Regions from separate parts of the Rhodococcus sp. 077-4 genome, predicted to be linked through region 3. Evidence: predicted binding sites of a transcription regulator. Region 3 holds the regulator's gene; each other region holds the start of a gene.

Region 1 (3,276 bases), on a different contig from region 3:
CCTCGACGAGGGCGTCGGGGACGCCGCACAGACCGAAGCCGCCTACTGCGATGGTCGCTCCTCTGCCGATGTCCGCGACCGCGTCGGCGGCCGACGCGTAAATCTTTCCTGTCACTTCCAGCTCCTGATGTGTTCGTTGAGCAAACGTTCGCCTCAGTGAACCTGAGCTGTGGTTTCCGGTGAAGTGAATGCGGGCTTTTGCTCGTTCGATGAACGCTTGGGGGCTTGGCGTCCGCTGAGCGGACGTAGTATGGCGCGGTGACGTCACCGGATGCCAATGCAAGTGTGATCGGGAAGATCTGCTCGTTGCTGCGGGCAGCGGGAGGCGCGGAGCCGTCGGGTGCCTCGACCACGGCGCTCGCACGGACGGCCGACATTGCACGACCGACCGCGCATCGGCTGCTGTCGTCGCTGGCCGAGGAAGGCTTCGTCGACCGCGACTCTGCGTCCGGCCGCTGGTCGTTGGGTCCGGAGATCTACCTACTCGGGTCGATGGCGGCTCTGCGGTACGACATCACGGATCAAGCTCGAAAAGTAGTGCAGGCGTTGGCGACCGAGAGCGGGGAGAGCGCATTCCTCTCGGCCCGGCGAGGAGCGGAGACCGTCTGCTTGCTTCGGGTGGAAGGGAGCTTTCCGCTGCGCTCGCATGTGTTGTACGAGGGCATTCGGCTGCCGCTCGGGGTCGCGTCCGCCGGTCTGGCCATTCTTTCGCACCTGCCCGATCGGGAAGTCGACCAGTACCTCGACGGAGTCGACCTGGTGCCCGAGTGGGGCCCGGATCATTCGGAGGCGGCGATCCGGCATCGCGTCGGACTCACTCGGACAACAGGATTCGCCGTCAACCCGGGATTGCTCGTGGAGGGCAGTTGGGGCCTCGGTGCGGCTGTGTTCGACCGTGCCGGAGGGCCTGCATGGGCGCTGAGCCTGACCGGGGTAGAGACGCGATTTCGGGACGATCGACGCCGAGAGCTGGGCAAGCTGCTGCTCGACGCGGCGCACCGACTCACCGTGCAATTGGGCGAGCGTCCCGGCCTCGACTAGCTGTCGAGTTCTTCGAGAATATCCGCGGCGTCCTGACTGCCTGCGGTGGCCAACCTCCGCAACTCGGTGCGGTCGCCACGTTCACCGGCCAATTCGACAAGAATGTCGACGGCATCGCTGCTGCCGGCATCGGCGAAAGTACGTAGTTCGTCGAGGTCGTTCCGAGAGCCTGCGAGTTCTACCAACTCGTCGACGGCATCCTGATCGCCGCGGGCCGCGCGTGCGCGCAAGTCACGCAATTCCGATGCCGTGGAATTCGATTCGGTCATGAGGTGAAGTGTAGATCCATCATCGAATAACGGCAGGTCAAGTGGCCGTTGGGCGGCTTGTGAAGTTCTTGTCGGTGGGTCGGGATACTCTTCTTTCAGCTCGAACGCATGTTCGGTATCGGGGTTCACCGGGGGGTGGAGAATGAGTGCAGCACCAGCAGTGTCGTTGGCGGCGTTGACCGCTGCCGCACGAGACGAGAACCGGCACGCCGCACGCAAGATTGCTGCCTGCTACGACGTCCACCGCACCTGGATCACCCGCGATATCAAGCACAAGCACTACAGCCGCTACGGGCGCACCGAAATGGCGTTGGCGTTGGGGTGCTCGGCGACGGTTGCCGAATCGTATGTCTCGATCGCCGTCGCCCTGCACACCCGGCTCCCGCTGTTGCGGGCCGCGTTCTCCGCCGGTGAGATCGACCTCGCCCGAGTCCGGACGGCCTGCCGGATCCTCGACAATCTCTCCGACGACCTCGTCGCACGCGTCGAAGCCGAGGTCGTCGACGCCGCCCGCCAGAATTCGCCCGGGCCTTTGGAGAACGCGATCTGGGAGATTCTGGTTCGTGTGGCACCCGAGGAAGCAGCAGCATTGCGGGAGTTCGCGAAGAAATTTCGGACCGTCACCTTTAGTTCCGCCGGTGAGCTCGCCCGCATCCGAGCCGAGTTGACCGCCCCCGAAGCTGCTGCCGCATGGCAGCTTCTCGAAGAAATGGCCGACACCCTCTGCCCGAAAGACCCGCGCGGGAAGAAGGAACGGCTCTGCGATGCGTTCATGGCCCGCATGCACGGCGAATCACGGCTGGTGTGCCAATGCCAGCGCCCCACATGCCCGAAAAAGGATGCGGGTGCGGTGTTGCCGGATCGGCGGGTGCCGCTGACGATGATCACCGTCGACATCGCCACCCTCATCGGATTACTCGCGAACCCGGCGTATCTGGCCGGTCACGGGTCCATCGATCCGGAGTTGGCGCGGGAGTTGGCCCGCACCAGTCAGTGGCAGATCCTGCTCACCGACGCCGTGACCCTCGCCGAATCCCTCGGCCTCGCCCAGCAGAACCCAGAAACAGGTGACTGGGAACGAACCCCGACGAACGACAAGGACATAGCGTCACCGAACGCGGAAACTGAGCCTGCCGCAGAAGCAGCACCGGCAGCCGCAGCCGCAGCGAATTCAGCGACGGACACCGGCACCGCTGCAAACGAGACAGAGCCCGGCGCAAGCACTGACACCGAACCGGCGTCGGAGACCAGGACCGAATCTGGCATAGCCACTGGGACTTCCATCGATACCGACCCCGACACCGACACCGCTACTGTGCCGGGCACGGACCCTCCGTGTGAGCCCGCCAACCGCACCGACACCGAATCGACCACTGCACCATCGCCGGCGACGGTACCGAAACCTACCCCCGGCCGGGGAGCTGATCCCGGCCATGGCTCCAATTCAGCGTCGCCGCATGCAGCATCACCCCGAGGCCCGGTGGGAGCATCCGGTCCGCCAGCAGATCTGAGCCGAGCGTCCGATCCACGCCAAATACACTTTGCTGCAGAACAACCCGAACGATCGAGTACAGGATCGCCGACACCGTCGAGTGGACCAGCACCTGCAACAGACTCCGCGCGGGGAACACACACTGCGTCTGTTCCTCCGCCCGAACCGCGAAAGAAAACACCACCGGAGCCGAACCCGAACCCGGTCGGAGCAGCACCGCAACCCGCCCCAGGTACCGACGGGACGGCAGAACCCAGCGGGGAGGAACACCGACGACGAACTCAGTCGTTGACCTCTGCTGCAGCTCTGTTCTGCACCCACACCCCACTCGGCCGTGGCACACGGCACAGCTCTGCCCTCGACCTGACCGACATCAGACATCCCGCCCGCAACATGAGGGCACTCGACCTACGCTCGACAATCCAGCCGAACAACCGAACCATCCACGCACCCGCCGGCCTCTACCTCGGCAAC
Region 2 (3,276 bases), on a different contig from region 3:
CGCACAGCTACCTGGCGCGGACAGAGGTCGATGCCCGAACGGTGATCTGCGTACTCACCCACGACGCCAAGTTCGACGTGCCGCTACTCGAAGTGGCACTGCGACTCCCCGTCGCATTCGTCGGGGCGATGGGTTCACGCAGGACTCACGACGATCGCGCAGCCCGGTTGCGTGAAGTGGGGCTGACGGAGGAGGAACTGGCGCGCTTGAAATCGCCGATCGGACTGGACCTGGGTGCCCGAACACCCGAGGAGACTGCACTCGCCATCGCGGCTGAATTCGTGGCGGTGCGACGCGGAGGTAGTGCTCTGCCGTTGACACGAACGGCGGGCCCGATTCACCACGACACCGCGGCGGAGGATGCGAAGTACGCGTGAACGCAAGTTCGACGTAGATGCGGTCCTGGTAGCCCGCTGCCGGGCAGTTTCGTCTCGGAAGGCGAACAGCACTCGACCAACTCGCGATGTTTGACGTCGATCACGCAGAGTGGTTTGCTGACATCGTTCACGAATCACGCCGTAGCGCCCCTGCCCGTCCGGGGGTGTAGGCATCTGCTTCCGATAGGGCGACCGCGAGGCCGTCATGTCGTTTCCTGTTCGTACCCGTCGATCGTCAGTGGCATTGTGGGTCATCTTCTTTGTGAACGGTGCGGTTCTGGCAAGTTGGGCACCTCGCATTCCGCAGGTCACCGCCGATCTTCACCTAACCGACGGCCAAGTGGGCTGGGTACTGTTGGCGGTCGCCGCTGGTTCTGTGCCGGCCTTGACCGGCGCTGCGCACCTGTTGCGCATCGTGACGGCGAAGTCGTTGTGCGCCAATACATCCGTCGCATTCAGTGCTGCGCTGCCGCTGATCGGGCTTGCACCCAACGGCTGGGCACTCGGTGGAGCGTTGGTTGCCCTCGGTGCCGCAAGCGGGTGCTTGGACGTCGCAATGAACACTGCTGCTATCGATTACCAGAATCGCGGTGGACAACGGATCCTCTCCCGTCTTCACGGCGGTTACAGCCTGGGAGTACTCGCCGGGGCATCGTCGGGCGCTCTCGCCTCGATGTTCGACATCACTGTGCTCGCGCACTTCGCCACGGTCAGCACTCTTCTGGTGGTCTCGGCCCTTGCCGCGTCGTGGTCCTTGCCGTCCTCGAGTACGCAGGGCGTGGCCATCGACCCCGACGCCGTCGGACATTACAGGCCGACCGCGGGGATTTGCAGTGGTCGGACGCTGGCCATCCCGGCATCGATCGGAGTAATGGCCGTTGCAGCCCTCCTGATCGAGGGCATGATCACCGACTGGTCTGCCCTGCTGGTGTCACGGGACTTCGGCGGTGGTGCGACATTCGGAGCCGTTGCAGTAGTCGCCTTCAGCAGCTCGATGTTCGTCTCGCGTAGCTTCGGTGATCTGATCGTCGACCGGCTCGGCGCAGCACTGACGGTGTGGTGCGCGGCAGCGGTGGTCTCGACCACCATGCTCGTGGGACTCCTGCTGCAGCACCAGGCATGGGTTGCGGTTATCGCTGTGGGTTGCTCCGGGATAGTCCTCGGGCCCCTGTTTCCGTTGCTCATCAGTGAAGCAGACCGCTGCAGCAATGCCGACGCAGCAGTAACCGCCGCGCGGGTCAGCGCCATAGGGTACGGCGCGTACCTCGTCGGACCCCCTTTCGTGGGTTTTCTCGCCGAACACCTCAGCCTTGTGACCTCTTTCGTTCTCATCAGCTGCATCTGTTCGATCGCGCTCGTGTTCGCGTCGACGTCGTTGCGCAGCAGGGACAAGTCTTCTTGTCAGGAACATCGCAGTCTCGATCTCTTGGAGTAAACGGCAGCTGAATCCGTGTAGACCTCGGAGCGATCGATGCGCTCCGCCAGAGGTAAAACGCGTACTCGAGGGGTCTACTGCTTCGGCGCACGTTTCTGTCGGTGGCTCGGGATAGTCTTCTTTCAGTTCGAACACGCGTTCGTAATTGGGGTTCACCGGGGGGTGGAGAATGAATCCAGCACCAGCAGTGTCGTTGGCGGCGTTGACCGCTGCCGCGCGCGACGAGAACCGGCATGCAGCACGCAAGATTGCTGCCTGCTACGACGTCCACCGCACCTGGATCACCCGCGATATCAAGCACAAGCACTACAGCCGCTACGGGCGCACCGAAATGGCACTCGCGTTGGGGTGCTCGGCGACGGTCGCCGAATCGTATGTCTCGATCGCCGTCGCCCTGCACACCCGCATGCCACTGCTCCGGGCAGCGTTCTCCGCCGGTGAGATCGACCTCGCCCGGATACGCACCGCCTGCCGGATCCTCGACAATCTCTCCGACGACCTCGTCACCCGCGTCGAAGCCGAGGTCCTCGACGCCGCCCGCCAGAACTCGCCCGGGCCTTTGGAGAACGCGATCTGGGACATTCTGGTTCGCGTCGCACCCGAAGAAGCAGCAGCATTGCGGGAATTCGCGAAAAGATTTCGGACCGTCACCTACAGTTCCGCCGGCGAACTCGCCCGCATCCGAGCCGAACTGACCGCCCCCGAAGCTGCTGCCGCATGGCAGCTTCTCGAAGAAATGGCCGACACCCTCTGCCCGAAAGACCCGCGCGGTAAGAAGGAACGGCTGTGCGATGCGTTCATGGCCCGCATGCACGGCGACACCCGACTGGTGTGCCAGTGCCCCCGCTCGGACTGCCCGAAAAAAGATGCGGTGTTGCCGGATCGGCGGGTGCCGCTGGCGATGATCACCGTCGACATCGCCACCCTCATCGGACTACTCGCCAATCCCGCCTACCTGGCCGGTCACGGAACCATCGACCCGGAGTTGGCGCGGGATTTGGCCCGCACCAGTCAGTGGCAGATCCTGCTCACCGAAGCAGTGACTCTCGCCGAATCCCTCGGCCTCGCCCAGCAGAACCCAGAAACAGGGGACTGGGAACGAACCCCGACGAACGACAAGGACATAGCGTCACCGAACGCGGAAACTGAGCCTGCCGCAGAAGCAGCACCGGCAGCCGCAGCCGCAGCCGCAGCGAATTCAGCGACGGACACCGGCACCGCTGCAAACGAGACAGAGCCAGGCGCAAGCACTGACACCGAACCGGCGTCGGAGACCAGGACCGAATCTGGCATAGCCACTGGGACTTCCATCGATACCGACCCCGACACCGACACGCCTACTGTGCCGGGCACGGACCCTGCGTGTGAGCCCGCCAACCGCACCGACACCGAATCGACCACTGCACCATCGCCGGCGACGGTACCGAAACCTACCCCCGGCCGGGGAGCTGATCCCGGCTATGG
Region 3 (3,276 bases):
CGGTCTCGGAGAAGCGCATCGAGAAAGCGATCTCGGATCAGTCTCGTTGACCCGTGCTGCCGTCAGTCGACGTCGGCGGACTCTCGATGCTTGCGAAGTTCGTGGATTTCCTTCTCGAAGTCCTCGGCCGAGCTGAACGAGCGATAGACGGAGGCGAAGCGCAGGTAGGCCACCTCGTCGAGATCGCGAAGGGGCCCGAGAATCGCCAAACCCACCTCGTTGCTGGGGATCTCTGCGGAACCGGCGGCGCGAATGGTGTCTTCGACCTGTTGAGCCAAGAGGTTCAAAGCGTCGTTGTCGACATCTCTGCCCTGGCAGGCGCGTCGAACACCCTTGACGACCTTGTCGCGGCTGAACGGCTCGGTCACGCCGCTACGCTTCACGACGGCCAGCACTGCAGCCTCGACGGTGGTGAATCGACGACCGCACTCCGGGCAGGAGCGACGACGCCGTATTGCCTGCCCCTCGTCCATCTCACGCGAGTCGACCACGCGTGAGTCGGGATGCCTGCAGAACGGGCAATGCATGAGGAAGCCTCCGTCGTATCCAACGCTCCGACGACGAGCACGCGCATCGGGGCAGTCAGTCGAGGATACTCAGTCTTCCCGGACGCGAGGGGGCCGGTGGTCATCTGCCGGGCGCATACTCGACGACTGCTCCGTCGTGTACTTCGACCACACCGGCCGGCTGCGCGCCCGACTCGGCTGCAGTGGCCCGCAGGTTCGCGATGCCGATCAGTCCCCCTGCGACGACCAGGACCGCCAACATCGACAGCACCAGCGATCGCATGCGAACCGGCTGACCCGCGAAGTGCGCAGAAGTCCGGTCGAACTCGAGATCGGCCTGCTCACGATCGGTGACATCCGTCCACGACGGGTCCAGGACGGGCAGGCACGGGCCGGACGGCGCGGCGACGCCGTGCACCGCCGGACGCGCCCGGCGGCGGCGCTCGACGACGGTGGACCGTGAACGGACGGCGGTGGCGGTGGGGCGATCGGTGATGATGGTCATCGGAACCTCGTCTTCACTCGTTGGATCGATTGTTCGATCAGGCGTTCGATGGACGCTTGTTCGAAGTTCTATCACGAGCCTCCGACAAAGTCTGTAGAAAACGCGACACGAGTCGAACAGATGTTTGATTCAACAGCTGATACACGCTAGATTCGTGTCAGAAACCACACGCCACACGAGTCGACACCATCAACTCCAGTCCGCGCAGACCGACCACGCAGACCGGATCCAGAACTTCAGCAGGAGGCCGACAGCATGAAGGACGAGACCTCGACGAGGTCGACCACGCGAACCACGGGTCCCAAGACGACCGGCGCCAAGGCCACCGCTACCAAGGCCGCCGCAGGAAAGCCGGCCGCAGAGCCGACATCCAAGGCCATGGAGGTCGGAACCGATATCAGTGCGGGTCTGACCGAGCGGCAGCGCAAGGTGCTCGAGGTCATTCGCGCCTCGGTCACCGAGCGCGGCTACCCGCCGAGCATTCGTGAGATCGGCGATGCGGTCGGTCTGACGTCGACCTCGTCGGTTGCTCATCAACTTCGCACCCTCGAACGCAAGGGGTTCCTGCGCCGGGACGCCAACCGCCCCCGCGCCGTCGACGTGCGTGGGCTGGACGAGGTGCAGGCCGATCAGGCTGCCGCCGCCGTAGACGGTTCCGCGGCGTCCGACGAACAGGATCGCCTGCCGACCCCGACGTTCGTGCCCGTTCTGGGACGTATCGCCGCAGGCGGTCCCATTCTTGCCGAAGAGGCCGTCGAGGACGTGTTCCCGCTCCCACGCGAATTGGTGGGGCAGGGTTCGCTCTTCCTGCTCAAGGTCGTCGGCGAGTCGATGATCGAGGCGGCCATCTGCGACGGCGACTGGGTGGTGGTTCGCCAGCAGTCCGTGGCCGACAACGGCGACATCGTGGCTGCGATGATCGACGGCGAGGCCACCGTCAAGACGTTCAAGCGGTCCAAGGGTGAAGTGTGGCTGCTGCCGCACAATCCCCTGTTCGAGCCGATTCCAGGCAACAACGCCGCAATCCTCGGCAAAGTCGTCACCGTGATGCGCAAGCTGTAGGGATCGTCACCGTAGTGACACGAGAAGGGCCGCAGCACATGTGCTGCGGCCCTTCGCGTGCATCGGATCAGCGGATCACAGATTCAATCCGCGGCCGATGATCTCCTTCATGATCTCGGTGGTCCCGCCGTAGATGGTTTGGACGCGAGAGTCCATGTAGGCCTTGGCGATCGGGTATTCCTTCATGTAGCCGTAACCGCCGTGCAGCTGCAGGCACCGGTCGATCAGCTTGACCTGATTCTCGGTGGTCCACCACTTCGCCATCGCGGCTTCCTGGACGGACAACGTCCCTGCATTGAGCAGTTCGATGAACTTGTCCACCATGATGCGGGTGGCGGTGGTCTCGGTTGCCAACTCCGCCAACACGAATCGGGTGTTCTGGAACTTGCCGATCGACTTTCCGAAAGCCTTGCGATCGCGGCAGTACTGAATCGTCATCTCCAGCGCCGACTCCATCGCGGCTGCCGCGACGACGGCGATCGACAGGCGTTCCTGGGGCAGATTCTGCATGAGGTAGATGAACCCCATGCCTTCTTCGCCGAGGAGGTTGGCGGCGGGCACGCGAACGTCGGTGAAGCTGAGTTCGGCGGTGTCCTGTGCCTTCATGCCGATCTTGTCGAGGTTGCGACCGCGTTCGAATCCGGGCATGTCGCGTTCGACGACCAGCAGGCTGAAGCCCTGTGCGCCCTTCTCCGGGTCGGTGCAGGCCACGACAATGATCAGATCTGCGTTGATTCCGTTGGTGATGAAGGTCTTCGAGCCGTTGAGCACCCAGTCGTCGCCGTCGCGGACGGCCTTGGTCTTGATGCCCTGCAGGTCGCTGCCCGTGCCGGGTTCGGTCATGGCGATTGCGGTGATCAGCTCACCGGAACAGAATCCGGGCAGCCAGCGCTGCTTCTGCTCGTCGTTCGCCAGCTCGATCAGATACGGCGCGACGACGTCGTTGTGCAGTGTGAAGCCGATGCCGCTGTACCCACCGCGGGTGGTTTCCTCGGTGACGATGGCGTTGTAGCGGAAGTCCTTGACTCCGCCGCCGCCGAACTCCTCGGGTGCTGCCGTTCCGAGGAAGCCCTGCTTACCGGCCTCGACCCAGACGCCGCGGTCGACGATGTTCTGCTCTTCCCACTTGGCGTGGTTCGGTGCTACGTGCTGGTCGAGAAATTTCCGGTACGACTCCCGGAACAGCTCGTGCTCGGGCTCGAA

Evidence for each region. The regulator LexA, encoded in region 3, represses DNA repair genes until DNA is damaged. The targets are predictions, from matches to a motif close to CGAACANNTGTTCG.
Region 1: ACNEOT_RS05585 (DUF222 domain-containing protein) is a predicted target of LexA. The motif match lies at 1,412-1,425, and genes of this name have one in related genera.
Region 2: ACNEOT_RS01255 (DUF222 domain-containing protein) is a predicted target of LexA. The motif match lies at 1,941-1,954, and genes of this name have one in related genera.

What each region holds. Positions count from the first base shown of each region.
Region 1 covers NZ_JAJPWC010000001.1:1,147,971-1,151,246, forward strand. The annotation lists gene ACNEOT_RS05570 (CoA transferase subunit A) at 1-115, opposite strand, end outside; gene ACNEOT_RS05575 (IclR family transcriptional regulator) at 259-1,041, shown strand; gene ACNEOT_RS05580 (hypothetical protein) at 1,038-1,310, opposite strand; gene ACNEOT_RS05585 (DUF222 domain-containing protein) at 1,453-3,276, shown strand, end outside.
Region 2 covers NZ_JAJPWC010000001.1:257,628-260,903, forward strand. The annotation lists gene ACNEOT_RS01245 (XdhC family protein) at 1-377, shown strand, start outside; gene ACNEOT_RS01250 (MFS transporter) at 616-1,812, shown strand; gene ACNEOT_RS01255 (DUF222 domain-containing protein) at 1,982-3,276, shown strand, end outside.
Region 3 covers NZ_JAJPWC010000002.1:1,013,988-1,017,263, reverse strand. The annotation lists gene hrpA (ATP-dependent RNA helicase HrpA) at 1-50, shown strand, start outside; gene nrdR (transcriptional regulator NrdR) at 63-527, opposite strand; gene ACNEOT_RS14050 (hypothetical protein) at 628-1,011, opposite strand; gene lexA (transcriptional repressor LexA) at 1,390-2,073, shown strand; gene ACNEOT_RS14040 (acyl-CoA dehydrogenase family protein) at 2,149-3,276, opposite strand, start outside.